3 regions of the Pseudomonas asgharzadehiana genome follow, and region 2 is predicted to be linked to each of the others. Evidence: predicted binding sites of a transcription regulator. Region 2 holds the regulator's gene; each other region holds the start of a gene.
What was found. Region 2 encodes FliA, which starts transcription of late flagellar genes. Its sites were predicted from a motif close to CTAAAGTTTNNNNNNNNNNNGCCGNTAA; they were not measured.
Positions count from the first base shown of each region.

Region 1 (10,230 bases), 140 kb from region 2:
TGTCCACCCAGACCGCCGCCGGCGCCACCCAAACCTGCGCCGCCAGCCAGGAACTGTCGCGCCTGGCGGTGGACCTGAATGGGCTGGTGACGCGGTTTGTTCTGTAATCAATGAAAGCGGCGTGCAACACTCGCCGCCTGATTGATGTAGGAGCGTTGCGTGAGACCTGTCGACACCCTCTACCTGCTGGGGCTGGCTGCCATCTGGGGCGCGAGCTTCCTGTTCATGCGCATTATTGCGCCGGAAATCGGCACCGTGCCCACCGCGTTTTTCCGCGTATCGATTGCCGCCGCCGGGCTGCTGGTGATGTTGACAGTGATGCGGGTGAGCTGGGACTTCCAGGGCAAGTTCAAGACCGTGCTGCTGCTGGGCGTGATCAACTCCGGCATCCCCGCAACCCTGTATTCGCTGGCGGCCCAAGTGCTGCCGGCGGGCTATTCGGCGATTTTCAACGCGACCACGCCACTGATGGGCGTACTGATCGGCGGGCTGTTCTTCAGCGAGCGCCTCACCCCCTCGAAACTCGCCGGCGTGTGCCTGGGCTTGTTCGGCGTGGGCGTACTGACCCGCGCGGGGCCAGTGGCGTTTGACCTGGAATTATTGATAGGCGCGCTGGCCTGCCTGCTGGCCACCACCTGTTATGGCTTTGCCGGGTTCCTGGCGCGGCGCTGGTTGGACCAACGCGGCGGCTTGGACAGCCGCCTGTCGGCGTTGGGCAGCATGCTCGGCGCCACGTTGTTCCTGCTGCCGTTGTTTGCCTACAGCGCCATCAGCCATCCGCCCGCGAGCTGGGGTGGGTGGCAGGTGTGGATGTCGCTGCTGGGGTTGGGCTTGGTGTGTACAGCGTTCGCGTATGTTTTGTACTTCCGGCTGCTGACATCCATCGGACCGGTGAAATCGATGACCACGACGTTTTTGATCCCACCGTTTGGGGTGTTGTGGGGGGCTTTGCTGTTGGGGGAGCCGTTGTCGATGGCGCACGTGTATGGAGGGGTGTTGATTGGGGGGGCGTTGGGGTTGGTGTTGCGCCCGCAAAAATCGTAGGCGCGAGTTGCTCGGTGAGGACACGTTTTATGCGTCTGTGCGCGACCGCCAGTCAGCCAACAACGAAGCCAGGGTGTCTTCCAGCGGGATAGTTGGCTGCCAGCCGAGCACGTTGCGGATGCGGTCACAGTTACCCACCGCGACCGGGATATCGGACGGCCGCAAGCGTTGAGGGTCAAGCTCAACAGAAATAGCCACGGTACTTTGGCTGATCATCTCGTCAAGAATGTCGCGAATTTTGCGCGACTGCCCCGATGCGATATTGAACAAACGGGGATAATCGTGACGATCGCTCAGCTTGAGCAACTGCACGTAAGCGGCACACACATCCTGCACATCGAGGAAATCGCGGCATGCCTCCAGATTGCCGACTTGCATGACCGGCGCTTGTTCTGCGCTTTCGATGCGTGCGATCTGTCGGGCAAACGATGCCGTCACGAAGTCAGGAGACTGGCCGCTGCCAATATGGTTGAAAGGGCGCGCAATCACGCCTCGCACACCCTGCTTGAAATACTGCTCGAGTGCCAACTCCGCAGCCAATTTACTGGCCGCATAAGGGTTCATCGGCAAGCACGGGCTGCTTTCGTCCAGCGCTACGCCAGCCTTGAACGCCTCGCCATACACTTCAGAGGAACTGGCGAACACAACAAAGGCATCCGGGGCCTTCTGTTTCACGGCTTCCAGCAGATTCAGGCTGCCCATGACATTGGTATTCCAAGTCAGCAGAGGGTCTTGAAAACTGGTTGGCACGTGGGAAATGGCCGCCAGGTGAATAATATGGGTTGGCTTTAACCGTTCAAGCGTCGCCGCACAGGCACTTGGATCACGGATATCCAGTATGGCCTGCTCCACGCCTTCACGAGGTGACGGGTTGGGCGTAGTGCAAGCACAACTTACTCGATAGCCTGCCGCCAATAGTTGCCCGAGCAGGACTTTACCGACAAAGCCGTTGGCTCCAGTCACCAGAACATGTTTCACCGCTATTCACCTTTGGCCTGAACAACATAAGTAGGACCGAACGGGTTCAAATAGAACCCGCCCACTGCAACGCAAGTGACTGCGCCCTTCTGGCCTTAGAACGAAAAGCCTTGTTCGTTACGACGCAAGTCTTCTTGAACCATCATCCGGCACAGTTCCTCCAGGCTGGTTTTTGGTTCCCAACCCAGGACCGCCTTGGCTTTTGCTGGATCGCCGATCAACAACTCCACCTCGGTAGGTCGGTAGAACTTCGGGTTGACCCGCACCACGGTATTGCCGGTGCGTGCGTCAATCGCGTGCTCCTGGTCACCCTTGTCTTTCCATTCCAGGTCGATCTCAACCGCTTTGAATGCCAGCGATACAAAGTCACGTACTGTTTCAGTGCGATTGGTCGCCAGCACGAAGGTGTCTGGCTCATCGACTTGCAGCATGCGCCACATACCTTCCACGTACTCTTTGGCAAAACCCCAATCGCGCTTGGCGTCCATGTTGCCCAGCTCCAGGACGCTCAGTTTGCCTTGGGTGATCTTGGCGACGGAGTCAGTGATCTTACGGGTAACAAACTCACGGCCGCGCAGTGGCGACTCGTGATTGAACAAGATACCGCTGGTCCCGAATATCCCGTAGGACTCGCGGTAGTTGATGGTCATCCAGTGCGCGTACAACTTGGCAACGCCGTATGGGCTGCGCGGATAAAAGGGCGTGGATTCGACCTGTGGAATCGCTTGAACCTTGCCGAACATTTCCGAAGTAGAGGCCTGGTAGAAGCGCACCTTCGGGTTAACGATGCGGATGGCTTCCAGCAAATTGACCGCGCCTAAGCCCGTGATTTCACCGGTGGTCACCGGCTGGTCGAAGGACACACCGACGAAGCTCTGGGCAGCCAGGTTGTAGACTTCAGTGGCCTGCGTGGTCTGCAGCAGACGAATGCTGGAGGACAGATCCGTCAGATCGTATTCGACCAGGTGCAGGTTTGGGTGCTGGGTGACACCTAGCTCATCCATCCGCCAGAAATTGACCGAACTGGTACGGCGATAGGTGCCATATACGGTGTAGCCTTTTTCCAGCAAGAGCTGAGCAAGGTACGCACCGTCTTGGCCAGTAACACCGGTGATAATTGCTTTTTTCATGAAAAATCCCCTTCGAAAATAAATCCTATAACGAACGAGGCTGACCTACTCAGATCGTAATGAAGAGTACAGTCCATTACCCGTTCTATCCGAAAACATGAGCACGCCCAAGCGACGCGCTTACCAAAAATTGATCTTGTTACACCAGCAAAAAACCAGCGGCACAATTGCCCCATGAATGCTCTTGGGCATGCGCAATGGAGTTTCACTTTACATTCGGCTCAACTGTAAATACGGCGGTGTGAACCTCATCAAAATCTCTGCGTCGCAAACAATCCCGACAGTGCATTTACTTCAATACCCTGCAACTTCGCAGGCGGCACGCTGGGCAACATCAGCACTTAAATCGCAACCTGCGCCAATGGGTGAATAATCCTCTACCCCAACCCAAGCGATGCCGGGCAAACCGCGAGCCCTCAAACGTGTTTCCAACGGCGCATGACTCAGATGCCGGCCCGACCGTAAATATCCTCGAACCGCACGATATCGTCTTCACCCAAGTAATCACCGCTCTGCACTTCGATCAATACCAAGTCAATGACCCCCGGATTCTCCAGCCGATGGGTGTGCCCGGCAGGAATGAAGGTTGATTCATTGGTATTGAGTAGAAATTCGCGGTCATTATTGACCACGCGTGCCATACCGCTGACCACAATCCAGTGCTCGCTGCGGTGATGGTGCATCTGCAGCGACAACGAACCTTGGGGCTTGACGACAATGCGCTTGATCTTGAACCGCTGCCCGTCTTCCAAGGTGGTGTAGGCCCCCCACGGACGGCGCACGGTGGTGTGGTCCAGATGGGACTGATGCCCATTTTTCTTCAACTGAGCAGTGATAGCCTTGATGTCTTGCGCGTGATCTTTGTGTGCAACCAGCAGGGCATCGGTCGTGTCGACAATGATCAGGTCTTGAACGCCGACCAAAGCCGCCAGTCGGCGATGGCTGCGCACATAGTTGTTGTTGGAGTTATGACAAATAGCCTCGCCGTCAATGCGATTGCCGTGCTCATCCGCCGGGGACAGTTCACTCATGGCGTTCCACGAACCGATATCGCTCCAACCGATGTCACAAGGCACCGTCGCCACTTTGCTTGAGCGCTCCATCAGTGCGAAGTCGATGGAGATGTCCGGCACCCTGGCAAAGCTGCCCGGCTCCAAGTGCAGGCTGCGGTGGCTGTGACCCGTCATCGTGCCGGAACCTGCGAGGCACGCGTCCACGGCGCTGGATACATCCGGCGCGCACAGTTGCATTTCTTGGATCAGCGTACCCGCGCGGAAGCAGAACATGCCGGAGTTCCAAAAATAATCGCCCGACGCCACATACCCTTGAGCCGTTTCCAGGTCCGGTTTCTCGACGAAACGTTTGACCTTGAACCCATTACCAAGGGGGCCGTCATTATCTTTTTGGATATAGCCGTAACCGGTTTCCGCAAACTCCGGTTTTACACCGAACGTCACCAGCCAGCCGTCTTTTGCCAGTTCCGAAGCAGAGCAAACGGCCTGGGCAAATGCAGCGTGATTATCTATTAAGTGATCGGCAGGCAGCACTAACATGATGGCATCTTGCCCATGAGTTCGTGCAACTTCCTGGGCCGCGAGTGCGACTGCGGCAGCCGTATTACGTCCGAATGGCTCCAGAACGAAACTTAAATTGGTGAATTCCGGAGCCTGCGCGCCGTACTCATCGAGCGTCTTGAAATAAAGATCACGATTGGTGATGGTCAATACTTCGCTGACCGACTCCAAAGCCAAGGCACGAGCATAAGTCTTCCGAATTAAATTGCCACCATCTGGCAATTCAATAAACGGTTTGGGATGCGCTGAACGGGAAACAGGCCACAGACGGCTACCCGCACCGCCGCAAATAATGACTGGAACGAGTGCCACACTGTACTCCTTTACGCAATGTCATTTTATTTCGGCCGTCGCCCTCGCCTCCTCGCGACGAACAGACTCGAAAGCAAAGCGACTAGAGTCTTTGAGCTAAAAAATCAAATCGCCGGAGCGTTTGGAGGAGGTTATGGCGTTTCTCTTACAAATTACCCCGAACATTCTTATTTAAATGGTCATTTATGTCTAGGAAAAGACCCGTCATCCGACAGACAAAAACTATTTTTTATGGCCCAGGAAAAAAGCCTGCCAAGGGACGTGTCGATTTTGCGCCTCAAACAACCGAACGCCCGCAAAAACACCCCACGCTCTGCAGCCCATCGGTGTACGCCACATGAATGCTCGCGCCCTTGCGCCGGGACTGTGTCTACACTGCTTATCGGAAAATCCACTCAACAATCACAGATCACGGCCGACAACCCTTCAAAGCCTTGCGGATAAAAAAACCATGCGTAATAACCAACCCGTTACCCAGCGCGAACGTACCTTCCCCGCTCAGCAACGGTTGATCTCCACCACAGATGCCAAAGGCGTGATCACTTACTGCAACGACGCGTTCGTCGAGATCAGTGGGTTCTCCCGTGAAGAACTGCTGCGTGCGCCGCACAACCTGGTACGTCACCCGGATGTGCCGGCTGCAGTGTTCGGGCATATGTGGTCAACGCTCAAACAAGGCTTGCCATGGATGGGCATTGTCAAGAACCGCTGCAAGACGGGCGATCATTACTGGGTTAACGCCTATGTGACGCCGGTCTTCGAAGGCAATCAGGTGGTCGGCTACGAATCGGTACGCATCAAGCCCACCACCGAGCAGATCCGCCGGGCCGAAGCGCTCTACCAACGCATCAACCAGGGCAAGTCGGCCGTTCCCCAGCGGGACAAGTGGCTGCCGGTGTTGCAGGACTGGGTGCCATTTATCCTGATCAGCCAGTTAAGTTTCATGATCGGCGCGTCGCTCAATTCCCACTGGGGCTTTGCCCTGGCGGCGGGCTTGTCGGTACCGTTGGGCCTGCTGGGCCTGAGCTGGCAGCAGCGCGGGCTCAAGCGCCTGTTGCGCCTGGCCGAGCAAACCACGTCCGACCCGCTGATCGCGCAGATGTACACCGACAGCCGCGGCGCCCAGGCGCGCCTGGAGATGTCGATCCTCAGCCAGGAGGCACGTCTGAAGACCTGTCTTACGCGCTTGCAGGACACCGCCGAACACCTCAACGACCAAGCCGCGCAGTCCAACACCCTGGCGCACAACAGCTCCAGCGGCCTGGAACGCCAGCGCGTCGAAACCGAACAGGTGGCCACGGCGGTCAACCAGATGGCGGCGACGACCCAGGAAGTGGCCAGCCACGTGCAGCGCACCGCCGATGCGACCCAGGAGGCCAACCGCCTGACCGGTCGCGGTCGCGATATCGCCGGGGAAACCCGCGAGGCGATTCAGCGCTTGTCGCTGGCCGTCGGGGAAACGGGGGTGACCGTCACGCAGTTGGCCAAGGACAGCGATGAGATCGGTGGCGTGGTTGACGTGATCAAAGGCATTGCCGACCAGACCAACTTGCTGGCATTGAACGCAGCCATCGAAGCGGCACGTGCCGGCGAAATGGGCCGTGGTTTTGCGGTAGTGGCTGACGAGGTTCGCCAACTGGCGCAACGCACGGCTGAATCGACCGGGCAGATCCATGCCCTGATCGCCAAGCTGCAGCAAACCGCCTCCGCCGCCGTACAGACCATGGACGCCGGGCATCGCCAGGCCGAAGAAGGCGTGGCGCGGGTGATGGAAGCAGACCAGGCGCTGGTGGGCATCAGTGAGGCGGTGGCGCATATCACCGACATGACAACCCAAATCGCCGCGGCGACCGAGGAACAAAGCTCGGTGGCCGAGGAGATCAGTCGCAATATCAGCACCATTGCGTTGCTGGCGGACCAGACCTCGGAGCAGGCGTTGAACTCGGCGCAGTTGAGTGAAGAGCTGACGCATACCGCTAATACCCAGTACTCGCTGGTGGAGCGGTTTAACCGGTAAACCGCTATCGGGGGCTTGCCCCCGATAGGGCCCTAGAGGGCGCCGAGAAACCCGGCCACCCTCACTGCCGCAGCCTCCACATGCTGCTCATGGCTAAACCCGGAAGCCTTCAACGGCTTCAAGTCATGATCCCCCGCCTCCAGCCACATCACCTCGATGCTCGGCGACAAATCATAGCCTTCTACCGCCGCCCGATTGCCCAAGGCATCGCGCTCGCCCTGCACAATCAGCGTCGGTGTTTTCAAGCCCGCCAGGTGCTCGACCCGTGGTTTCTCAGGCTTACCCACCGCATAGAAGGGATACCCCAGGCACGCCAGGCCATCGGCGCCGACTTCATCGGCCAACAAACTGGCCATGCGCCCACCCATCGACTTGCCACCGATGGCCAGTTTCCCAGCGACATGGCGTCGCACTACGGTATGCACCTCACGCCAGGCACCCAGCAGTTTCGGCGCCGGGTTCGGTGGGCGTTTGCCGCCGTCCAGCCGACGCTGGGCCATATAGGGAAACTCGAAGCGCAACACGTTCACGCCATGCCCGGCAAGGCGTGCAGCCATGTCGCTCATGAAAGACGAGTCCATCGGGGCGCCGGCGCCGTGGGCCAGGATCAGCGTCGGCGCGGTACCCGCCGCCGGGCCCGATGCGACATCCCATAACCACCCATGTTCCCGCGCACACTGCGCCCATTGATCCCCGTCAATACTGGCCTTGTGCTCTTTGCCCATGCTTGCCTCGCTATTTAGTCTGCCTATAACTCCAGCCCAAGTGCCGCACTTGCTTGGGTTGAACCGTGGATGGGGAACCATGAACACTACTTTAAGTACCGCCTATAACTACAAGGTGGTCCGCCAATTCGCCATTATGACGGTGGTGTGGGGCATCGTCGGCATGGGGCTCGGGGTTTTTCTCGCCGCCCAATTGGTTTGGCCCGCGCTCAACTTCGATTTGCCCTGGACCAGCTTCGGCCGCTTGCGCCCGCTGCACACCAACGCGGTGATCTTCGCCTTCGGTGGCTGCGCGCTGTTTGCCAGCTCGTTCTACTCGGTGCAGCGCACCTGCCAGACTCAGCTGTTCGCGCCGAAAATCGCCGCGTTCTGCTTCTGGGGCTGGCAGTTGGTCATCCTCTTGGCCGCGATCACCTTGCCGCTGGGCTACACCAGTTCCAAGGAATACGCCGAGCTGGAATGGCCGATCGACATCCTGATCACCATTGTCTGGGTGGCCTACGCCATCGTGTTCTTCGGCACGGTGATGAAGCGCAACACCAAGCACATTTACGTCGGTAACTGGTTCTTCGGTGGGTTCATCATCACCGTGGCGATTTTGCATATCGTCAACAACCTGGAAATCCCGGTCAGCCTGACCAAGTCCTACTCCCTCTACGGCGGTGCGACGGATGCCATGGTGCAGTGGTGGTATGGGCACAACGCGGTAGGCTTTTTCCTCACCGCCGGTTTCCTGGGGATGATGTACTACTTCGTACCCAAGCAGGCCGAGCGCCCGGTGTATTCCTATCGCTTGTCCATCGTGCACTTCTGGGCGCTGATCACCCTGTACATCTGGGCCGGCCCGCACCACTTGCACTACACCGCGCTGCCGGACTGGGCGCAGTCGTTGGGCATGGTGATGTCGCTGGTGCTGCTGGCGCCAAGCTGGGGCGGCATGATCAACGGCATGATGACGCTCTCGGGGGCTTGGCATAAGTTGCGCAGCGACCCGATCCTGCGCTTCCTTGTTGTCTCCCTGGCCTTCTACGGCATGTCGACCTTCGAAGGTCCGATGATGGCGATCAAGACCGTCAACGCCCTCTCCCACTACACCGACTGGACCATCGGCCACGTACACGCCGGGGCGCTGGGTTGGGTGGCGATGATCTCCATCGGCGCGCTGTACCACATGATCCCGAAAATCTTCGGTCGCGAGCAGATGTACAGCCTCGGCCTGATCAACGCGCACTTCTGGCTGGCCACCATCGGCACCGTGCTCTACATCGCTTCGATGTGGGTCAACGGCATCGCCCAGGGCCTGATGTGGCGTGCGGTCAACGAAGACGGCACCTTGACCTACTCCTTCGTCGAAACCCTGGTGGCCAGCCACCCAGGCTTCATCGTGCGGCTGGTGGGCGGCGCGGTGTTCCTCAGCGGCATGCTGCTGATGGCTTACAACACGTGGCGCACCGTGCGTTCGCCGCAGCCTGTCGAAGCCACTGCCACTGCGCAGTTGGCCTGAGGAGTCCGTGATGAAACACGAAACGATTGAAAAAAACGTCGGCCTGCTGATGTTGCTGATGGTACTCGCCGTGAGTATCGGCGGCCTGACCCAGATCGTCCCGCTGTTCTTCCAGGACGTGACCAACAAGCCGGTCGAAGGCATGAAGCCCTACACCGCGCTGCAACTGGAAGGCCGCGACATTTACATCCGCGAAGGCTGCGTACAGTGCCACTCGCAGATGATCCGTCCGTTCCGCGCCGAAACCGAACGTTACGGCCACTACTCGGTCGCCGGTGAAAGCGTGTGGGACCACCCCTTCCTGTGGGGTTCCAAGCGCACCGGGCCGGACCTGGCACGCGTCGGCGCACGCTACTCGGACGACTGGCATCGCGCGCACTTGTACAACCCGCGCAACGTGGTACCGGAGTCGAAAATGCCGGCCTATCCATGGCTGGTCACGGCCCAGGTCGACAGCAGCCACACCGAGAGCAAGTTGAAGGTGATGCGCACCCTCGGCGTGCCGTACACCGACGACGACATCAGTGGCGCCGTCGCCAGCCTCAAGGGCAAGACCGAAATGGACGCGCTGGTTTCATACCTGCAAGTGCTCGGCACCGCCATCAAGAGCAAGAGGTGAGCCATGGGATTTGAATTCGATGCGGGCACCATCCGCGGCCTTGGCACGCTGGTCGTCGCCATCGCCTTTATCGGCCTGTCACTGTGGGTGTTCAACAACCGCCGCAATGCGGAATTCGAGCAGGCGCGCCTGCTGCCCTTCGCCGATGAACCTTCTCCATCCGACGCTCAAGAAGAGCCTGCAATAAGGAGCACCCGGCCATGACCCTATTCTGGAGTACATGGATCTGTGTACTGACCATCGGCAGCCTGATCGGCCTGACCTGGCTGTTGATCGGCACCCGCAAGGGCGAGACCAAGGGCAGCGTCGACCAGACCATGGGCCACG
Region 1 covers NZ_CP077079.1:4,661,062-4,671,291, forward strand. Annotated here, with positions in the region: gene KSS96_RS21030 (methyl-accepting chemotaxis protein) at 1-107, shown strand, start outside; gene KSS96_RS21035 (DMT family transporter) at 160-1,044, shown strand; gene KSS96_RS21040 (GDP-mannose 4,6-dehydratase) at 1,072-2,022, opposite strand; gene gmd (GDP-mannose 4,6-dehydratase) at 2,118-3,152, opposite strand; gene KSS96_RS21050 (mannose-1-phosphate guanylyltransferase/mannose-6-phosphate isomerase) at 3,596-5,038, opposite strand; gene KSS96_RS21055 (methyl-accepting chemotaxis protein) at 5,490-7,055, shown strand; gene KSS96_RS21060 (alpha/beta family hydrolase) at 7,088-7,780, opposite strand; gene ccoN (cytochrome-c oxidase, cbb3-type subunit I) at 7,860-9,284, shown strand; gene ccoO (cytochrome-c oxidase, cbb3-type subunit II) at 9,295-9,903, shown strand; gene KSS96_RS21075 (cbb3-type cytochrome oxidase subunit 3) at 9,907-10,107, shown strand; gene ccoP (cytochrome-c oxidase, cbb3-type subunit III) at 10,104-10,230, shown strand, end outside.
Region 1: the regulator FliA is predicted to act here: its motif matches at 5,433-5,460, upstream of KSS96_RS21055 (methyl-accepting chemotaxis protein).

Region 2 (10,230 bases):
GCTTTGCGCTTGGGTGCCGGCGAATGCGCCGTTGCAGTGGCCGGGGCCGACGTGCGTACCGGTGGCGGTGCAGGCCGTGCAAGCGGCGCCGGCGCCGGGCGACCGAACGAGGCACGGCTGGAGGCAGCCGGCGGAGCCACCGCTGCCGGGGCAGGCGTCGGTGTCGGTGTCGGCGCGCTGAACAGGCTGCGGCGGTTACTGCGCGAGATGCTGTGGACTTTCTCGCACAGCATCTGCTTGACCTTCTCGGGGTTGCGCGAGATGTCTTCGAAATTCTTCGGCAAAAAGTCCACCGCACCGGCATCCAGCGCATCGAGGGTCACTCGGGCGCCTTCATGGGTCAGCGAGGAGAACATCAATACCGGGGTGGGGCAGCGTTGCATGATGTGCCGGACTGCCGTGATGCCATCCATCATCGGCATCTCGTAGTCCATGGTGATCACGTCCGGCTTCAGCGCAATGGCTTGATCAATCGCCTCTTTGCCGTTGGTGGCCGTGCCGACCACCTGGATGCTTGGATCGGCGGAAAGAATTTCCGAGACGCGGCGGCGGAAGAAACCCGAATCGTCCACCACCAGGACCTTGACTGCCATAAACACTCCGTTAGGTGGGGCGGGCGAGACCGCCCTGCCCCACCAGAATCAAATACGCCGAGCGGCGTAACGCTTGAGCATGCTCGGAACATCGAGAATCAGCGCGATCCGACCGTCACCGGTGATGGTCGCACCCGACATGCCCGGGGTTCCCTGCAGCATTTTGCCCAAAGGCTTGATGACCACTTCTTCCTGGCCCACCAGTTGATCGACGACAAAGCCGATACGCTGGGTACCCACGGAGAGAATCACCACATGACCTTCGTGCTGCTCTTCATGGGCGGCCGATGCAACCAGCCAGCGCTTGAGGTAGAACAGGGGCAGCGCCTTGTCGCGCACGATCACCACTTCCTGGCCGTCCACCACGTTGGTGCGCGACAGGTCGAGGTGGAAGATCTCGTTGACGTTGACCAGCGGGAAGGCGAACGCCTGGTTGCCCAGCATCACCATCAGGGTCGGCATGATCGCCAGGGTCAACGGCACCTTGATCACGATCTTCGAGCCCTGGCCCTTGGTCGAGTAGATATTGATCGAGCCATTGAGCTGGCTGATCTTGGTCTTCACCACGTCCATGCCGACGCCACGGCCCGACACATCGGAAATCTCGGTCTTGGTCGAGAAGCCAGGGGCGAAGATAAGGTTGTAGCACTCGGTGTCGGTCAGGCGGTCGGCGGCGTCCTTGTCCATCACGCCACGCTTGACCGCGATATTGCGCAGGATGGTCGGGTCCATGCCCTTGCCGTCATCGGTGATCGACAGCAGGATGTGGTCGCCTTCCTGCTCCGCCGCCAGGATGACTTTGCCGCCACGAGACTTGCCCGAGGCTTCGCGTTCTTCCGGGGTTTCGACGCCGTGGTCGACCGCGTTGCGCACCAAGTGAACCAGCGGGTCGGCCAGGGCCTCGACAAGGTTTTTGTCGAGGTCGGTTTCTTCACCCACCAGTTCCAGGTTGATCTCTTTCTTCAGTTGGCGCGCCAAGTCACGCACCAGGCGCGGGAAGCGGCCGAAGACTTTCTTGATCGGCTGCATCCGCGTTTTCATCACGGCGGTTTGCAGGTCGGCGGTCACCACGTCGAGGTTCGACACGGCCTTTTGCATGGCTTCATCGCCACTGCTCAGGCCCAGGCGCACCAGGCGGTTACGTACCAGCACCAGCTCGCCGACCATGTTCATGATGTCGTCCAGCCGCGCGGTGTCCACGCGCACGGTGGTTTCGGCTTCACTGGCGGGTTTGTCCGCAGGCGGCGCCGCGGCGGCGGCACGCGCTGGGGCCGCAGCCGGCGCCGCCGCTGGGGCAGGTGCCGGTTTGGCGGCTGGAGCGGCTGGAGCGGCAGCTTTGGCGGGTGCAGCCGCTTTGGCGGCAACCGGTGCTGCCGTAGCGGCGGCAGGTGCAACCTCGCTGAACTTGCCCTTGCCGTGCAAATCGTCAAGCAGGGCTTCGAATTCGTTATCCGTGATCAGGCCATCAGCGGCAGGCTGCGCAGGGGCGGCAGGCGCAGCGGCGGTGGCGGCGACTGCCGGCAAGGCGTCGGCCGCAAAGGTGCCTTTGCCGTGCAGTTGGTCGAGCAACGCTTCGAATTCGTCGTCGGTGATGTCGGTGCTGACCGGCCCGCCCGCTGCGGCAGGTGCAGGAGCGGCAGCGGCAGGCGCCACCGCATCAGCGGCGAACTGGCCTTTGCCATGCAACTGGTCGAGCAGCGATTCGAATTCTGCGTCGGTAATGTCTTCGCTGGTCGGCGCCGCTGCCGGTGCTTCGGCGGCCGGGGCTTCGGCTTCGGCCTTGACGGCACTGAGGGAGTTGAGCAGTTGTTCGAACTCAGTGTCCGTGACATCCGCTTCAGGCTCCGCCACAGGCTCCGGCGCCGCTTCAACCACCGGCGCGCAAGTGTCCGCAGGCTCTGCATAGCGCGCCAGGGCCGCCAACAGTTCCGGCGTGGCCGCCGTGATCGGGGCACGTTCACGCACTTGGCTGAACATGCCGTTGACCGCATCCAGTGCTTCGAGAATCACGTCCATCAACTCCGAATCAACGTGACGCTCACCCTTGCGCAGGATGTCGAACACGTTCTCGGCGATGTGGCAGCACTCCACCAGCTCATGGAGCTGGAGGAAGCCGGCGCCCCCTTTTACAGTGTGAAAACCGCGAAAAATTGCATTGAGCAGGTTCGCATCATCCGGGCGGCTTTCCAGCTCGACCAGTTGCTCGGACAGTTGCTCTAAAATTTCGCCGGCCTCTACAAGGAAATCCTGAAGGATCTCTTCATCGGCGCCGAAGCTCATGTGGGTGCTCCTTAGAAGCCTAAACTGGATAACAGGTCATCTACGTCATCCTGACCTGACACAACGTCTTCACGTTTATCGGCATGAATCTGCGGACCTTCACCCTTGGCGAGATGTTTTTGTGGATCTTTTTCCGAGAGGATCGCTTCGCGGTCATGTTCAATGCCGGCAAAACGGTCAACCTGGCCTGCCATAAGCACCAATTTGAGCAAGTTGCTTTCCACTTCGGTGACCAACTGGGTCACACGCTTGATCACCTGACCGGTGAGGTCCTGGTAATCCTGGGCCAGCAAAATATCGTTGAGGTTGCTGGAAACCGTGCGGTTTTCCTGCTCGCTGCGCGACAAGAAGCCTTCAACCCGACGTGCCAGCTCACGAAACTCCTCAGCCCCGACTTCCCGGCGCATGAAGCGGCCCCAATCGGCGCTCAGGGCCTGGGCTTCAGTGGCCATGCCGTTGACCAGGGGCGTGGCGTTCTCCACCAGGTCCATGGTGCGGTTGGCCGCCGCCTCAGTCAGCCTGACCACATAGGACAGGCGTTCGGTGGCATCGGTGATCTGTGAGATTTCTTCGGCCTGGGGCATGTGCGGGTCAATCTGGAAATTGACAATCGCACTGTGCAGCTCGCGTGTGAGCTTGCCCACTTCCTGATACAGGCCGCGGTCACGGGTCTGGTTGAGCTCATGGATCAACTGCACCGCGTCGCCGAACTGGCCTTTTTCAAGGCTGTCGACCAACTGGTGAGCATGTTTTTTCAGGGTCGACTCAAAGTCTCCCTGTGACGTTTCGTTATGCTCCATAGCTCCCCCGCGATGGCATCAGCCGTGGATGCGTTCGAAGATTTTTTCGATCTTCTCTTTCAAGGCCAGTGCAGTGAATGGCTTGACCACGTAACCGTTAACACCCGCCTGGGCAGCTTCGATGATCTGCTCACGCTTGGCTTCGGCGGTGACCATCAGCACGGGAAGGCTGCGCAGCTTTTCGTCGGCCCGCACATGACGCAGCAAGTCGATACCGGTCATGCCCGGCATGTTCCAGTCGGTTACCAGAAAGTCGATGCTCCCGCTGTTGAGGATCGGAATCGCCGTAAGGCCATCATCCGCCTCGACCGTGTTTGTGAACCCAAGGTCACGCAACAGGTTTTTTATGATCCGCCGCATCGTTGAGAAGTCATCAACGATGAGGATTTTCATGTTCTTGTCCAATTCGACCTCCAAGCAGTCTTAAACGCGCCCAGCACCTGGACGCGTCATTTCAATCAACAGGCATTACACAAAAAGGACTGCCGGGGGCACCACGGGCCGAACCCGCGAAGATCCATCACCTTCGCGGTATCGCTTTGCAGTGTCCCCACACTGCCTGTCAGCGCGCTCGCCACTCTCCCAAACGCCCCCGCAAGCGAGCGGCGCACTGGCTGTGTAACTGGCTGACTCGCGATTCGCTGACCCCCAGGACCTCACCGATTTCCTTGAGGTTCAGCTCTTCGTCGTAGTACAGCGCCAATACCAGTCGCTCACGCTCAGGCAAATTGGCAATCGCGTCCGCCAACGCACCCTGAAAGCGTTCATCTTCCAGGTCTCGCGCCGGCTCCATATGAGTACTCGCGCCGTCCTCGTGCAGCCCTTCGTGTTCACCGTCCTGCAACAGGTCGTCGAAACTGAACAGGCGGCTGCCCAAGGTGTCGTTCAAAATCCCGTAATAATCGTCGAGACTCAATTGGAGTTCGGCCGCAACTTCGTGATCTTTAGCGTCGCGACCGGTTTTTGCTTCAATTGCGCGAATTGCGTCACTGACCATGCGCGTATTGCGGTGTACCGAACGAGGCGCCCAATCACCCTTGCGCACTTCATCGAGCATGGCGCCCCGGATACGGATACCCGCATACGTCTCGAAACTCGCGCCTTTGGTGGCATCGTATTTGGTTGACACTTCGAGCAGGCCAATCATGCCGGCCTGGATCAGGTCTTCTACCTGGACGCTGGCGGGCAGGCGTGCCAGCAGGTGATAGGCGATGCGCTTGACCAGCGGCGCATAACGCTCGATCAACTCGCCCTGACTGTCACGGGCGGACTTCTTGTAGGCGTTATAGCCGTTCGCTGTCATAGCACGGGTCCTGCGCTCGTCTGATGTACCAATCGCTCGACGAAAAACTCCAGATGCCCCCGTGGGTTGGCGGGCAACGGCCAAGTATCGACCTTTTGGGCAATAGCCTTGAACGCCAATGCGCATTTGGAACGAGGGAACGCTTCGTAGACCGCACGCTGCTTTTGCACAGCCTTGCGCACACACTCGTCGTAGGGAACTGCACCGACGTATTGTAAGGCGACATCGAGGAAGCGATCCGTGACCTTGGTCAACTTGGCGAACAGGTTGCGCCCTTCCTGCGGGCTCTGGGCCATGTTGGCCAGTACGCGGAAGCGGTTCATGCCGTAGTCACGGTTAAGTAATTTGATCAGGGCGTAGGCGTCGGTGATCGAGGTGGGTTCATCGCAGACCACCAGCAACACTTCCTGCGCCGCGCGCACGAAGCTGACCACGGATTCGCCGATCCCGGCGGCGGTGTCGATCACCAGCACGTCGAGGTTGTCGCCGATATCGCTGAATGCCTGGATAAGGCCGGCATGCTGCGCCGGGCTCAGGTGCACCATGCTCTGGGTGCCGGAGGCGGCCGGCACGATGCGGATCCCGCCAGGGCCTTGAAGCAGCACATCGCGCAGCTCACAGCGCCCCTCGATCACATCGGCAAGCGTGTGTTTGGGCGTCAACCCCAGCAGAACGTCGACGTTCGCCAGTCCCAGGTCAGCATCCAGCAGCATGACGCGACGGCCAAGTTCTGCCAGGGCCAGGGACAAATTCACTGACACGTTAGTTTTTCCGACGCCACCTTTGCCGCCGGTCACCGCGATCACCTGTACGGGATGCATGCTGCCCATTTTATTTCTTTACCTTGTCTTGCTTAGACGCAGGCTACATGGCTTGGCCGCGTGAATCGCTTGCAGACCATCGATGTAGATACTTTTCACGGTGTTCATCTGACTCAACCGACCCGTTTTGCCGGGTTGTGATAGAGATCGGCGAACATGTCGGCCATCGCTTCCTCGCTAGGCTCGTCTTGCATTTGTACGCTGACGGCGCGGCTGACCAACTGATGACGGCGCGGCAGATGCAGATCATCCGGGATCCGCGGCCCATCGGTCAGGTAAGCCACCGGCAGTTCGTGGCTGATAGCCAGGCTCAGCACTTCACCCAGGCTGGCGGTTTCATCCAGTTTAGTCAGGATGCAACCGGCCAGCCCGCAGCGTTTGTAGCTGTGATACGCAGCGGTAAGAACCTGTTTCTGGCTGGTGGTTGCAAGCACCAGGTAATTTTTTGACTTGATGCCACGCCCGGCCAGGCTTTCGAGCTGCATACGCAACGCCGGGTCGCTGGCTTGCAGGCCGGCGGTGTCGATCAGCACCACGCGCTTGCGCAGCAGCGGGTCGAGGGCATTGGCCAGGGATTGACCGGGGTCGACATGGGTAACCGGCACATTGAGGATGCGGCCCAGGGTCTTGAGCTGTTCCTGGGCGCCGATACGGTAGCTGTCCATGCTCACCAGCGCGATATTCTGGGCGCCGTACTTAAGCACATAACGGGCGGCAAGCTTGGCCAGCGTGGTGGTCTTGCCCATGCCGGCCGGGCCGACCATGGCGATCACTCCGCCCTCTTCCAAGGGTTCGATCTGTGGCGTGGTGATCATCCGCGCCAAGTGGGCCAGCAACATGCGCCAGGCCTGGCGAGGCTCTTCGATTTCGTGGGTCAGCGCCAACAGGTCGCGGGACAACGGGCCGGACAGGCCGATGCGTTGCAGGCGACGCCACAAGTTGGCCTGTTGCGGTTTGCTGCCTTGCAGTTGGGTCCAGGCCAGCGAGCCGAGCTGCACTTCGAGCAACTCGCGCAGGCCATTGAGTTCAAAGCGCATCGAGTCGAACGCGCGCTGGTCGACTGCGGCGGCCGGGGCGGGCGCGGCAGGACGCGGCGGTTCGATGAAAGTGGGCTCGACCAACGGCTCGGCAGCCGTCAGCGGCAGGCCGGCGAACAACTGGCGATTGGTGGTGGCATCGCTGTCGCCGCGCATGCTCAGTTCGGCCTGGGCCGAGACGATGCGCGAGGCAGTCTTGCGCAGCTCGTCTTCAAGCTCCATGTTCGGCACGCGCGGCGCCAGGGCCTGGGGGGTGTAATCCAGGGCAGCCGTCAGCTCGACACCGCCGGCAATACGACGGTTACCGATAATCGCGGCGTCGGCGCCCAGCTCATCACGGACCAGTTTCATGGCCTGACGCATATCGGCGGCGAAAAAACGCTTCACTTGCATAACCCACTACCCTCAGCCGTTGGGCCCTACTGTCGCGACGATAGTCACTTGCTTGTTGTCAGGAATTTCCTGATAAGCCAAAACGTGCAAATTCGGTACTGCCAGGCGCCCGAACCGCGACAACATTGCCCGGACCGGGCCTGCCACCAGCAGAATCACCGGTTGGCCCTGCATTTCCTGGCGCTGCGCGGCGTCGATCAACGAACGCTGCAGTTTTTCAGCCATGCTTGGCTCCAACAGAACGCCCTCTTCCTGGCCTTGTCCTGCCTTCTGAATACTATTGAGCAATATTTGTTCCAACCTTGGTTCCAAGGTGATCACAGGCAGCTCAGAGTCAAGCCCTACAATGCTTTGCACGATTGCACGCGACAATCCGACACGCACCGCCGCCACCAGCGCGGCGGTATCTTGACTCTTGGCGGCATTGTTGGCGATGGCCTCGGCAATGCTGCGAATGTCGCGCACCGGCACCTGTTCGGCCAGCAGCGCCTGCAGCACTTTGAGCAGTTGCGACAGCGACAGCACGCCCGGCACCAGCTCTTCGGCGAGTTTTGGCGAGGCCTTGCCCAGCAAACCCATCAATTGCTGGACTTCTTCGTGACCGATCAACTCGTGGGAGTGCTTGTACAAAATCTGGTTGAGGTGGGTGGCGACCACGGTGCTGGCGTCCACCACGGTATAGCCCAGGGACTGCGCCTGGCTGCGCTGGCTGATTTCGATCCATACCGCCTCCAGGCCAAAAGCCGGATCTTTGGCGGTAATGCCGTTGAGGCTGCCGAACACCTGGCCGGGGTTGATCGCCAGCTCGCGGTCCGGGTAAATCTCGGCTTCGGCCAGGATCACCCCCATCAGCGTCAGGCGGTAGGCACTGGGCGCCAGGTCGAGGTTGTCGCGGATGTGCACGGTGGGCATCAAAAAGCCCAGGTCCTGGGACAACTTCTTGCGCACCCCCTTGATCCGCGCGAGCAATTGGCCGCCCTGGTTGCGGTCCACCAGCGGAATCAGGCGGTAGCCGACTTCCAGGCCGATCATGTCGATGGGCGTCACGTCGTCCCAGCCCAACTCCTTGGTTTCCTGGGCACGGGCCGGGGATGGCAGCAGCTCCTGCTGGCGCGCGACCTCCTGCAGCGCCTGCACTTTGACTGCGTTTTGCTTTTTCCAAAACAGGTAGGCACCGCCGCCGGCCAATGCGGCCATGCTCAGGAACGACACATGAGGCATGCCCGGCACGATACCCATGATCGCCATAATGCCCGCCGCCACGGCCAGGGCCTTGGGCGAGGCGAACATCTGCCGGCTGATCTGCTTGCCCATGTCTTCGGAGCCCGACGCACGGGTCACCATGATTGCAGCGGCTGTTGATAACAACAGTGATGGCAATTGCGCCACTAAACCGTCACCGATGGTCAGCAAGGCGTAGACCTTGCCCGCGTCGCCGAAGGTCATACCGTGCTGGAAGATACCCACGGCAATGCCGCCGATCAGGTTGATGAACAGAATCAGCAGGCCGGCGATGGCGTCACCGCGCACGAATTTGCTGGCGCCGTCCATGGAGCCGTAGAACTCGGCTTCCTGGGCCACTTCCAGGCGGCGCGATTTGGCCTGGTTCTGGTCGATCAGGCCGGCGTTGAGGTCGGCGTCGATGGCCATCTGCTTGCCGGGCATGGCGTCGAGGGTAAACCGCGCGCTCACCTCGGAAATCCGTCCGGCGCCTTTGGTCACCACCACGAAGTTGATGATCATCAGGATCGCGAACACCACGATACCGACCACGTAGTTACCACCGATCACCACTTCACCGAAGGCCTGGATCACCTTACCGGCCGCGGCGTGGCCGTCCTGGCCATGAAGCATCACCACGCGGGTAGAGGCCACGTTCAACGCCAGGCGCAGCAGGGTCGCCACCAGCAAAATCGTCGGGAACACCGCAAAATCCAGGGGCCGCAGGGCATACACGCACACCAGCAGCACCACCACCGACAGGGCGATGTTGAAAGTGAAGAACACGTCGAGCAGGAACGGCGGCATCGGCAACATCATCATTGCCAGCATCACCAGCAACAACAACGGCACACCCAGATTGCCCCGCGAGAGGTCAGTCAGGGTCGTACGGGCCGTGCCGAGCATTTGAGAGCGATCCACCACCGGTATTCCTCGTAACGTAAAGCAAACTTTTGACGCCGGGAGGCATCCTGGTGGCGGTATTGCAAGAAGCTGTCCAACTTTGGTTTGGGGGCGTGAACAACCTCACAAGCGAGCGTTTCTAAAGCCCTAGCCCCAGTTAAATGTGGGAGGGGGCTTGCTCCCGATGGCGGTGTATCAGGCAATAGATTAATTGGCTGAACCACCGCTATCGGGAGCAAGCCCCCTCCCACATTTGGATGTGTGTGCGTCCAGCGCTACCCCGCAACGGGTCGTACGTTCATAGCCTGATGCCCTTTCTTTCCTTGCTCGCTCTCGAACTCAACCTTCTGATTTTCTTCGAGCGTCCTGAACCCTTCACCCTGGATCGCGGAAAAGTGAACAAAGAGATCAGCTCCACCCTCATCCTGAGTAATAAACCCAAAGCCCTTTTCCGCGTTGAACCACTTCACCGTACCCCTAGCCATTGTCGTTCTCCGTAATCGTGACTGAGCCGCGACTCAGATATCGGCGCTCGCATCAACACGCAACGCATAAATGCCGTCGGGCCGATGAATCATTCGAAACGTCAGTTTTTTACCTGCATAAAGCACCGTCCCAGCCCAATCGTCCCGGCGAATCATCACGCCCTCTTCCCCGGAGCGCGGCACAACCCACCCCAACCCGGTCTCGGGGTCATACGATCCGACACGCCCTCTGTACCTATTCACCGCCACGCTCCCAGCCTCTCGTCTACGACCTGTGCGCCGTGCCTGCTGTAATGAAACCCGGGCGAGCGGCGGCTGGCTACTGTCAGAGTTGACAGGTAGACACCGATTGAGAAGAGGTGGTAGCGGCAACCGTTGAAGGCCAGGTGAGATG
Region 2 covers NZ_CP077079.1:4,523,005-4,533,234, forward strand. Annotated here, with positions in the region: gene KSS96_RS20390 (protein-glutamate methylesterase/protein-glutamine glutaminase) at 1-593, opposite strand, end outside; gene KSS96_RS20395 (chemotaxis protein CheA) at 642-2,873, opposite strand; gene KSS96_RS20400 (protein phosphatase CheZ) at 2,885-3,673, opposite strand; gene KSS96_RS20405 (chemotaxis response regulator CheY) at 3,692-4,066, opposite strand; gene fliA (RNA polymerase sigma factor FliA) at 4,236-4,976, opposite strand; gene fleN (flagellar synthesis regulator FleN) at 4,973-5,806, opposite strand; gene flhF (flagellar biosynthesis GTPase FlhF) at 5,911-7,227, opposite strand; gene flhA (flagellar biosynthesis protein FlhA) at 7,240-9,354, opposite strand; gene KSS96_RS20430 (cold-shock protein) at 9,627-9,836, opposite strand.

Region 3 (10,230 bases), 320 kb from region 2:
GCTTCCTCTGCTCGCTGGTGCAGTTCTGTTTGTACCCGCTGGCCGTGGCGTTTTCCAATGACCATGTCGAAGGTGATCGCCGCGTGTCGCTGACAGCCATGTTGCTGGTGACATATGGCATCGGCGCCAGTATCGGGCCTTTGCTGGCGGGTGTGGTGATGAAGATGTTCGGCAGCCAGATGCTTTACGCGTTTTTCAGCCTGTGTGCGTTGATTCTGGTGTGGCGCATCCGGCCAAAAGCCGTCACCAACCTGCACCAGGTGGAGGACGCCCCCCTGCATCACGTGGCGATGCCCGACAGTATGTCCAGCTCACCGCTGGTGGCTGCACTTGACCCGCGGGTGGATGAGGCCGTGGTCCAGGAGCAGATGCAGACCACTGCGCCTGAGCCTGAGCCTGAAACCGAGCCAGAGCAGCCGCCGATAGAGGAGCCAGGCTGCGAAGCGCCACCCGAGCATCCGGACCCGGACGAGCATCCCCATGACCTCAGCAGGGCACGCCCCTGAACGAAAAAAACGGGCAGATCCCCAAAGGATCTGCCCGTTTTTTTGTGACGACCTGTATGTATTAAAAATCGTCGTCTTTATCGAACCGTCGCGCTTCACGCTGCAACTGGTACACAAAGCGCTCGACCTGGCGCTGTACCAGCCCACTCATGTTGTGGAAGCGTACGCCGGCAAAGGTGGTATTGATCTTTTCTTCGAAGTGCAGGTAACGCAATTCGACCGAGGTGGTCATGCTGCCAAAGGGCAGGGCGGCAATAAATCGGTCGTAGACCTGGCCCAATTGCAGGCGCTCGGAGATATTGCCTTCAAAACGCAGCTTGCAGCCGGTGGCGGAAATATCCAGCAATTTACCGTTGACCGGCGCCTTGAGTTTTTCGCCACCCAGTTCGATGTTGACCAATTGCGCCAGCTTCAACGCGGCACGGAACGCATTTCGACGCTGATGGTAGACCACCTCGTCCGGCAGGCTGCCGGTGTAAATGCGGTGGCCGTCTTTCGCGCTGATAGCCAGGGTGCCCTTGCTTTCCCAGGCAACGCGAACGCCATCGTGGAAGCCTTCGATGCGGAAGGGCTCGCCGCTCTCAAGGTAGCGTTCGCCGTCGCGTGGAATCATTTCGTCCAGTGCCAGCGTGTTGCTGTCACGGTTGACGTCCACCAGATAGCTTTGGAAGCGCTGGCTGCGTTCGTGGAAGGTGATGATCAGCGGGTCATGGCTGTCTTGCAGCATCCGCAAGGTGCCGGCGATTTCCAGAGGCGTGGTGAGCACCTTGGGTGGCTGCGGGGCATCTTCCGCATTAAGGGCGTTGAACACGGTTCTTCCATCTCCAGACAAAATACGACTACACGCAAGAACCGGCATTTTGCCAGCATGTGGCGCGCCTTGGATAGGGCGCACGGTAAACCGATGTCAGGCTTGGCTGCGGGTGCTTGGTTTGACCAGACGCGAGGTGGAACCCTGGGCGTTATACAGCGCCGGCGGCTCTCCGCCGTGAAGTATGCGTAACTGGTTGGCGGTCGTGGCTTGCTGAAGCTGGATCGACTGACCGTTGAGCCGGTTGGCTTCCTGGCACTGGGCGAGCAACTGATTGAGTTCTTTGCTCTGGGACAGCAATTGGTCGCCAACCGAGGAGTGGCTGGCCAACTGCGCCAGGCCGTCATGGTCTGCCGGCAGGCCGAGACTACTGAGGATCTGGCTGCGTTTTTTGCCGTGTTGCTCCAGCAGCACAATCAGCGATTGCTTGCGCGCCAGAATTTCTTCCAGCAGCGGCATATCCCGGCCATAGAGGGCCAGGGATTCTTCTTTGAGCAGCTCGAGCAATTGTTGCGTCGGCGCTAGATCATCAATGATCAGTTGCAGCAAATTTTCGTCGTGATGCATGGCTGGCCTTGGGGTTTAAGCGTCCAAAAGCCCTGCGCAGGCCTTTGCCTAGCGCTCGGCTTCGAAATTAAGCAGCTTGCTGGCTACACGGTTGCTGTCGACTTTATAGCTGCCATCGGCGATTGCCTGTTTCAACTCGGCCACGCGGGCTTTATTGACCACTGGTTGATCGCGCAGCGAGTCAGTGACCTTCTGCAACTGTTGAGCCTCATTGCTCAGGTGTACGGATTCCCCGCTTTGGCTGACGCTGGCCTGTTCTGTCAGCGGCTGGGCCTTGGCTTCGACGCTTTCTTTGGCAGCGCTGGTACGCGTAGCGCCTGACGTCGACGGGGTGTTATTCAAACGGCTGAAATCGATGACCATGATAAAAAAACCTCTGGGTATTTGGACGCTTGCCATGTTTTCGGCCATACCCGGACAAACTTTAGGCGCGAATGACAATAAATCTCCGCACGGTAAACCGCGTGCACAGTGTAGGAAAACCCAGCGTCCTGTACCAGTAATCTATAAAGCGACCTCTACCTGTCCGGGGGCTGTGACCCGCGCTTTGATCACGCGATTGGAATTGAGATTCTTGACTCGAATTTGTTCACTCATGCCGCCGTTGGACAACGCTTCACCGGGCATTTTTACATTCAGCGTACCGCTGCTGGCGGAAATTACCACTTGGTCGCCCTTGCGAATCACTTCGGCCTGTTCCAGGTGGACCAGCGTGATCACCTGATCGGTGACCACTGGTCGGGTCAATCGTTGGCCGACGGCCTGATCCAGGGACGTCAGGTAGCCCTGGCTGATCAGGCTGATGTCGCGTTCGCGTAATACGACGTCCTCAAAACCGATGATGCCGGTGCGTTTCAGTGGTCGGGCCACTACCACAACATCGCGAAACAACTTGACCTGCGCCGGCACAAACACCGTCCAAGGCGAGGCTCCGTCGCAGCGCACCCGTACCGTCACGCGGCCGATGGGCTGGGCTGGGCTTTCAAGGGTCGCTGTCAATTCCTTGTCGCACATCGGCATGCGCAGGCGGGGGTCCAATTGGTTGACTTGGATTTCATAACGCCCCGGTGTCTGTGTGGTTGCCAGATAATCTTCTACAGTGAACTCAAGAAAGCCCTGAGTGACGCCGATAAGGAGATCAGGCAAGGTGACGTTCTCTGCGCGGGCCGTGGTGTTCAGGCTCAAAGCAAGCAACGCCACCGAGGCGCAGAGCAATCTGCGGTAACGTGGGAGTCGAAGGCGTCGGGAAACTGTCGTTTTAATGTCCATGGCCAATAAATAGCAAGGCTCGTGCCGTTTAGTGTTGGGTGCGCGCTGCCGTGTAGGTACAGCCCAAGGTTTTAGCGTAGGAGTAAAGGCATGGCAGGTGTAATGGATTCAGTAAACCAGCGCACACAGCTGGTAGGGCAGAATCGCCTGGAGTTGTTGCTTTTTCGCCTCGATGGCAAGCAACTCTATGGCATCAATGTGTTCAAGGTACGGGAAGTGCTGCAGTGCCCCAAGCTGACGATCATGCCCAAATCCAGCCCGGTGGTGTGTGGCGTGGCCAATATTCGTGGTGCGACCATTCCGATTCTCGACCTGGCCCTGGCCACAGGTTCGGCAGGCTTGCAGGACCGCGAAAGCCCATTCGTGATCATTACCGAATACAACACCAAGACCCAGGGTTTCCTGGTGCGCTCGGTGGAGCGCATCGTCAACATGAACTGGGAAGAGATCCATCCGCCACCCAAGGGCACCGGCCGCGACCACTACCTCACGGCGGTGACGCGGGTCGATAACCAGTTGGTGGAAATCATCGACGTAGAGAAGATCCTCGCCGAAGTGGCGCCGACCTCGGAATCGATTTCGGTCGGTGTGGTTGACGCGGAGACGGCGCACAAGGCGGTCTCGCTGCGGGTGCTCACAGTGGACGACTCCTCGGTGGCGCGTAAGCAGGTGACCCGTTGCCTGCAAACCGTCGGCGTGGACGTGGTGGCGCTCAACGACGGCCGCCAGGCGCTGGACTATCTGCGCAAACTGGTGGATGAGGGTAAGAAGCCGGAAGAAGAATTCTTGATGATGATTTCCGACATCGAGATGCCGGAAATGGATGGCTACACTCTCACGGCCGAAATACGCAGCGATCCACGCATGCAAAAATTGCATATCGTCCTGCATACTTCGTTGTCGGGTGTATTCAATCAGGCGATGGTCAAGAAAGTCGGTGCCGATGACTTCCTGGCCAAATTCCGTCCTGATGACCTGGCATCCCGGGTGGTCGACCGGATCAAGGCAGCAGAATAATAATAGCCAGGGGCTTTTTCCCTGGCGGTCATACGATTTTAGAGGCGGTATCAGTGTCTACAGGTAATTTGGATTTTGAGCAGTTCCGGGTCTTCCTGGAAAAAGCCTGTGGGATATTGCTCGGTGAAAACAAGCAATACCTGGTATCCAGTCGTCTTAACAAACTAATGGAGCAGCAGGGTATCAAGTCCCTGGGTGAGTTGGTTCAACGGATCCAGGGCCAGCCGCGCAGTGGGCTCAAAGAGATGGTGGTCGATGCCATGACCACCAACGAAACCCTGTGGTTTCGTGACACCTACCCCTTTGAGGTGCTCAAGAGCAAGGTGCTGCCGGAGGCTATCAAGGCCAGCCCGGGCCAGCGTCTGCGCATCTGGTCGGCGGCCTGTTCTTCGGGGCAGGAGCCGTATTCCATCTCGATGTCCATCGATGAGTTCGAGCGGACCAACATCGGGCAATTGAAGGCCGGTGCGCAAATTGTCGCCACCGATCTGTCCGGCACCATGCTCACCAACTGCAAGACCGGTGAGTACGACAGCCTGGCCCTGGGCCGTGGTTTGTCCCAAGACCGGTTGCAGCGCTACTTCGAGCCTAAAGGCGCCGGGCGCTGGGCGATCAAGGCGCCGATCAAAAACCGCGTGGAGTTTCGCTCGTTCAACCTGCTCGACAGCTACGCCAGCCTGGGCAAGTTCGACATGGTGTTTTGCCGCAACGTGCTGATCTACTTCTCGGCCGAGGTGAAGAAAGACATCCTGTTGCGCATCCATGGCACGCTCAAGCGTGGCGGCTACCTGTTCCTGGGTGCTTCCGAAGCGCTGAACGGCCTGCCGGATCACTTCCAGATGGTGCAGTGCAGCCCCGGCATCATTTACCAGGCCAAATAACCGACGCTTTAAAAACAAAAACGGGAGACCTTTGCAAAGTCTCCCGTTTTTTATTCGCGCAAAATCGCTGCCGGTCCTCATCAACAGCGCTCAGGGCGTGGTGCTCATTTGGAGGGGCCCCAGGGACAGGCCATGTTGCCCGCTGGGCACTGTTGCGTTGAAGATGCCGAGTCGCACGGTTCCCGTCGTGGCGGCGGTAAATGTTCCTGTTCCGATTTGGCGTCGGGCATCAGTAATAGTGGTGACGTCAGGCCCGATCCGGCTGCCGTTTATCGTCATGTGCAGGGTCGACCCGTCGCTGACGGCTGTACTTCCCGTCACCTCGAAGCTGCAGTTATAGGTGCGTCCTGCCGTTACCGGAACTGCACGGGTGATGATGTGGGAGCTGGTGGCCTGATTGTTGAACTGGTTAACGACCACGCGGCTACCGATCACGCTTAGCCGCGACACATAGACGCCTTGTGCTACCCAGCCTTGAAAGGTGCCGTCGCTGAAGTCCCATGACTGGTCTGGTGGCACCACAATGGGCAGGCGACCGATGTTTATTCTCGCCTCCCCTGCAGTGGAATACAGCCCTCCACGCAGGATGCGGGCCCGCAACTGGACTTCGGTGCCCGCACTGGCGATGACAATGTTCGTGGGAATCAGAATCCGCAGCGAAGCGGTGCTGTGGGCAATATTAAAGCTTTGATTGTGCGTGCCACCAAGAACGGTGCTGTTGAGGCTCAAATAGAAATAATCGGCTGGCTGCATAGGAAAATCCAACCTCAGTATGGCGACGTCGCCGCTCAGTCGGGCAGGGTCAAGATTCGGGATCGGCTGTGTCGAATCCTGTTCGACAAACCTGGGGGCCGGGATTATCAACATGTCGAGCCTCTGCGTTGTGCTTAAGGGGGTCGGTTGATAAAGCATCAAAGCCTACGCGTGTCGCAATTGTCATAAATAACAGTACGGACAAACGGTTAAATACCCCGGCCCCCTGCGCACACCGTTTATAGCCCTCCACTCGCAAGCGGCAAGCCCGATTGCCGCTTTACTGGCGCTACGCGGAAATCGCTTGCCGCTTTTCTGGCATCACCGCCGGCAACATTGCCGCAAGCCCTTGAAATTCGGGCTCTGCTCAGGTTGGCATGCACCTTGCTATAGTCCTGTTAACGAACAGCAGGTCAGCCTAAAGGTTTCCGCCATGAGCATCAGCTTCGATAAAGCGCTCGGTATCCACGAACAAGCCCTGGGCTTCCGCGCCCAGCGTGCCGAAGTCCTGGCCAACAACATTGCCAACGCCGACACCCCGAACTACAAGGCTCGGGACCTGGACTTCTCCGCTGTGCTCGCTGCACAGCAGGACAAGACCAAGAACGGCACCTTCGCCTTGAACATGACCAACAACCGTCATATCGAAGCGCAAGGCCTGAGCAGTGGTGACGAGTCGTTGCTGTATCGCACGCCGATGCAGCCATCGATCGACCAGAACACCGTCGACGCCCAACTGGAGCAATCGGCTTATGCCGAGAACTCGGTGAACTTTCAGGCCAGCTTTACCCTGCTCAACAGCAAATTCAAAGGGCTGATGTCAGCCCTGCGTGGAGAGTAAGCCATGTCCCTGTCCAGTGTTTTCAATATTGCCGGCAGTGGCATGAGCGCCCAGACCACGCGCCTCAACACCGTCGCCAGTAACATCGCCAACGCCGAGACTGTGTCTTCGAGCATTGACCAAACCTATCGCGCCCGGCACCCGGTGTTCGCCACCATGTTCCAGGCCGGCCAGAACGGTGGCAGCGATTCGTTGTTCCAGGAACAGGACGCCGCCGGCAAAGGCGTGCAGGTACTCGGTGTGGTCGAAGACCAGAGCAACCTCGAAGCGCGCTACGAGCCTAACCACCCGGCAGCGAACGAAAAAGGCTACGTGTATTACCCGAACGTCAACGTGGTCGAGGAGATGGCCGACATGATCTCCGCCAGCCGCTCGTTCCAGACCAACGCGGAAATGATGAACACCGCCAAAACCATGATGCAAAAGGTCCTGACCCTGGGTCAGTGATAAGGGGCGCCAAATAATGGCCATCGTTGATACGTCTAACAACACGGCAGTCCAGGACCTGTTCAATTCCAAGGTCAAGACTGCAACGGACAACAGCAGCCTGGGTGATGCTTCCAAGACCGCGACGGGCAACCAGTCGCTGGGCAAGGACGCGTTCCTGCAACTGCTGGTGACCCAACTGAAAAACCAGAACCCGCTGTCACCCCAGGACAACGGTGCATTCGTGGCCCAGCTGGCGCAGTTCAGCAGCCTCGAAGGCATCAACACCCTGAACGACTCGGTGAATAACATCTCCAGCAACTTCAGCTCCTCGCAAGCGCTGCAGGCTTCTTCGCTGGTCGGGCGTTCGATCATCACCCAGACCGACAAGGCCCTGGTGGATACCAGCAAGAGCATGACCGGCTCGGTGGCCGTGACCGCGGCGACGGGTAACGTCACCGTCAAGATCACCGACAAAGACGGCAACCTGGTGCGCACCCTCGATTTGGGCGCCCAGAGTGCCGGTACGTCGGACTTTATCTGGGATGGCAAGAACGGCAACGGCGAGGTCGCCCCAGCCGGCACCTACACCTTTGCGGCCACGACCAAGAATGACAAGGGCGACGCAGTGGCCCTGGCAACATCGCTGCCGGCAACCGTGACCAGCGTGACGTTGAGCAAGACCGGCGGCGAAATGCTGCTGAACCTTGCAGGTGGCATGGGCAGCGTGAAGCTGTCGCAAATTCAGACTATTGGTACATAGAGCCGGCTAGATACGGCAGAGGGAGAGAAACATGTCTTTTAACATCGGCCTTAGCGGCCTCTATGCGGCCAATAAACAACTGGACGTGACCGGCAACAACATCGCCAACGTCGCGACCACCGGCTTCAAGTCGTCCCGTGCGGAATTCTCCGACATCTATGCCGCGTCCAAACTGGGTACCGGCCAGAACAGCATCGGCAACGGCGTGAACCTGGCGGCGGTGTCCCAGCAATTCACCCAGGGTGACGTCAACGGCAGCGGCGGTATCCTGGACATGGCGATCCAGGGTGGTGGCTTCTTCGTGCAGAAGGGCAGCGACGGTTCGCTGGAGTACACTCGCAGCGGTGCCTTCCGTGCCGACAAAGACGGCTATATCACCAACAACACCGGTACCTCGCGTTTGCAAGGCTATGCGGCGGACGATGACGGCAAAATCATCAAGGGTGGCCTGACCGACCTGCAACTGAACCTGTCGAACCTGCCGCCGAAGGCGTCCACCAAGGTGGATTCCACCAGTAACCTGAACTCCTCGGAGCCGGTGATCAACCAGACGCTCAAGCCATTCGACCCGACGGATACCAGTACTTTCACCACCCAATACAGCACCACCTTGTACGACGCCCAAGGCAATGCGCACCCGATGGTGCAATACCTGGTGAAAACCGACGGCAACAAGTGGAACGCCTATACGCTGATTGATGGGCGCAACCCTAACGGTTCGTCACCAACGGGCGGTACGCCACCCACTCCGCCTGTGCCTTCGACCCTGACCTTTGACGGCTATGGCAAGCTCACCAGCATCGTCACCGCCGGCGCGTCCAGCACGACGCTGACCTTGACCGGTTGGGTGCCAGGTACCGTGACCAATGGCGTCTGGAAAGCCAACGGCGCGGATGCCAACCCTGACGGCATCGCCATCAACATGGCGAACATCACCCAGTACAACTCGGCCACCTACCGCAACCCACCGATCACCGACGGCTATGCCACCGGCCAGATCACCGGCCTGAAAATCGACGGCAGCGGCGTGTTGTTCGCCACGTTCAGCAACCAGCAGAGCAAGGCCATCGGCCAGATCTCCCTGGCCAGCTTCAACAACGAGCAGGGCCTGCAGCCAGCCGGCAGCACCACTTGGAGAGAGACGTTCGCTTCGGGCCAGCCGGGTTACGACACCCCGCAATCCGGTACCTTGGGTTCGATCGTGGCCAACTCCCTGGAGAACTCCAACGTCAACCTGACCAACGAGCTGGTGGACCTGATCAAGGCCCAGAGCAACTACCAGGCCAACGCCAAGACTATCTCCACCCAGAGCACCATCATGCAGACCATCATTCAGATGACTTGATGCCATGGCGTAATGCGCTTGACTGAAAACCCCTCGATCGAGGGGTTTTTTTTGCCCTGACAAACGTCGTCTGGAACGTCCTACGCCCTGAATGCCACCCATGAAGCCGGAAGCTATCGAGCTTGTGACCTTGGGTGGGGAATAACAATGGGAAATCAGTGGGGGATGGGTCGCAGCGAGGCCGGCGTGCATTTTGACGCGGGAGCGGCACAGTTCTATTTGAGCGGCAAAGGCGCGACACACGCGATCAACGAAGACCGGGACGCAAAAAATAAGGAGGCCGTCGCACAACTGCTCAAGGAGCTTGATGACGCGCACAGTACCGGCAAAAACCAGACTGTCCGGGAATTGCGCGACAGGCTCAATGAAAAACGCACAGCATTGGGGGACGACACGTTCAAGAAAATCCTTGAGCAACTCAAGGAAGAACGCTCCAAGCGATGGCTGGAGCTTTTAAAGATGCTGTTTCCGGACCTGTTTCCGGATACGCCTGCCCCTTCTCCGGCACCACCATCGCCTAGGGATGGCGGTGGCGGCGGTGATTTTCCCGGTCGCGGCGGCTTCGGTCCCAGTGAGTCGATGAGCAACAAGCCGATTACCGAAGGCTCACGGCATCACCACTACAAGCCCGACACGAGCAACCCCGGGAAAAAGCCGGACAATATCTGGAGTGGCTTCAGGCAGGGGCCTGACGGCAATTGCGTGACTGTATCGGCGATAAAGGCGGCGATGATGCGGTATGGGCAAAAACCTACGGACATTTTCAAAGACGTTAAGGCGTTGGGCCACGGCTACGAGGTGACCATGCGTGATGGCTTCAAGCTTTCTCTGTCCAATGACGAGGTGAGGCAGGCGGCCATTCATGCGCGTTTCAAGGGCGATGACCCGGCAATGATGACGGATGCCAACTTCATGTATGCCGCGAGCGCCAAGCGGGCGCAGATGGAAAACAATGACGGTACTGCTGGGCGCAGTTTCCAGGCGGCCATGAACAGCCTCAACGATGGCGAACACTCGCGTGAAGGGCTGGACCGTTTGGGTTTGAGAGGGT
Region 3 covers NZ_CP077079.1:4,846,126-4,856,355, reverse strand. Annotated here, with positions in the region: gene KSS96_RS21940 (MFS transporter) at 1-506, shown strand, start outside; gene KSS96_RS21935 (flagellar brake protein) at 568-1,317, opposite strand; gene KSS96_RS21930 (flagella synthesis protein FlgN) at 1,414-1,884, opposite strand; gene flgM (flagellar biosynthesis anti-sigma factor FlgM) at 1,933-2,247, opposite strand; gene flgA (flagellar basal body P-ring formation chaperone FlgA) at 2,389-3,153, opposite strand; gene KSS96_RS21915 (chemotaxis protein CheV) at 3,244-4,170, shown strand; gene cheR (protein-glutamate O-methyltransferase CheR) at 4,224-5,051, shown strand; gene KSS96_RS21905 (hypothetical protein) at 5,142-5,918, opposite strand; gene flgB (flagellar basal body rod protein FlgB) at 6,238-6,645, shown strand; gene flgC (flagellar basal body rod protein FlgC) at 6,649-7,092, shown strand; gene flgD (flagellar hook assembly protein FlgD) at 7,109-7,834, shown strand; gene flgE (flagellar hook protein FlgE) at 7,866-9,179, shown strand; gene KSS96_RS21880 (hypothetical protein) at 9,327-10,230, shown strand, end outside.
Region 3: the regulator FliA is predicted to act here: its motif matches at 2,285-2,312, upstream of flgM (flagellar biosynthesis anti-sigma factor FlgM).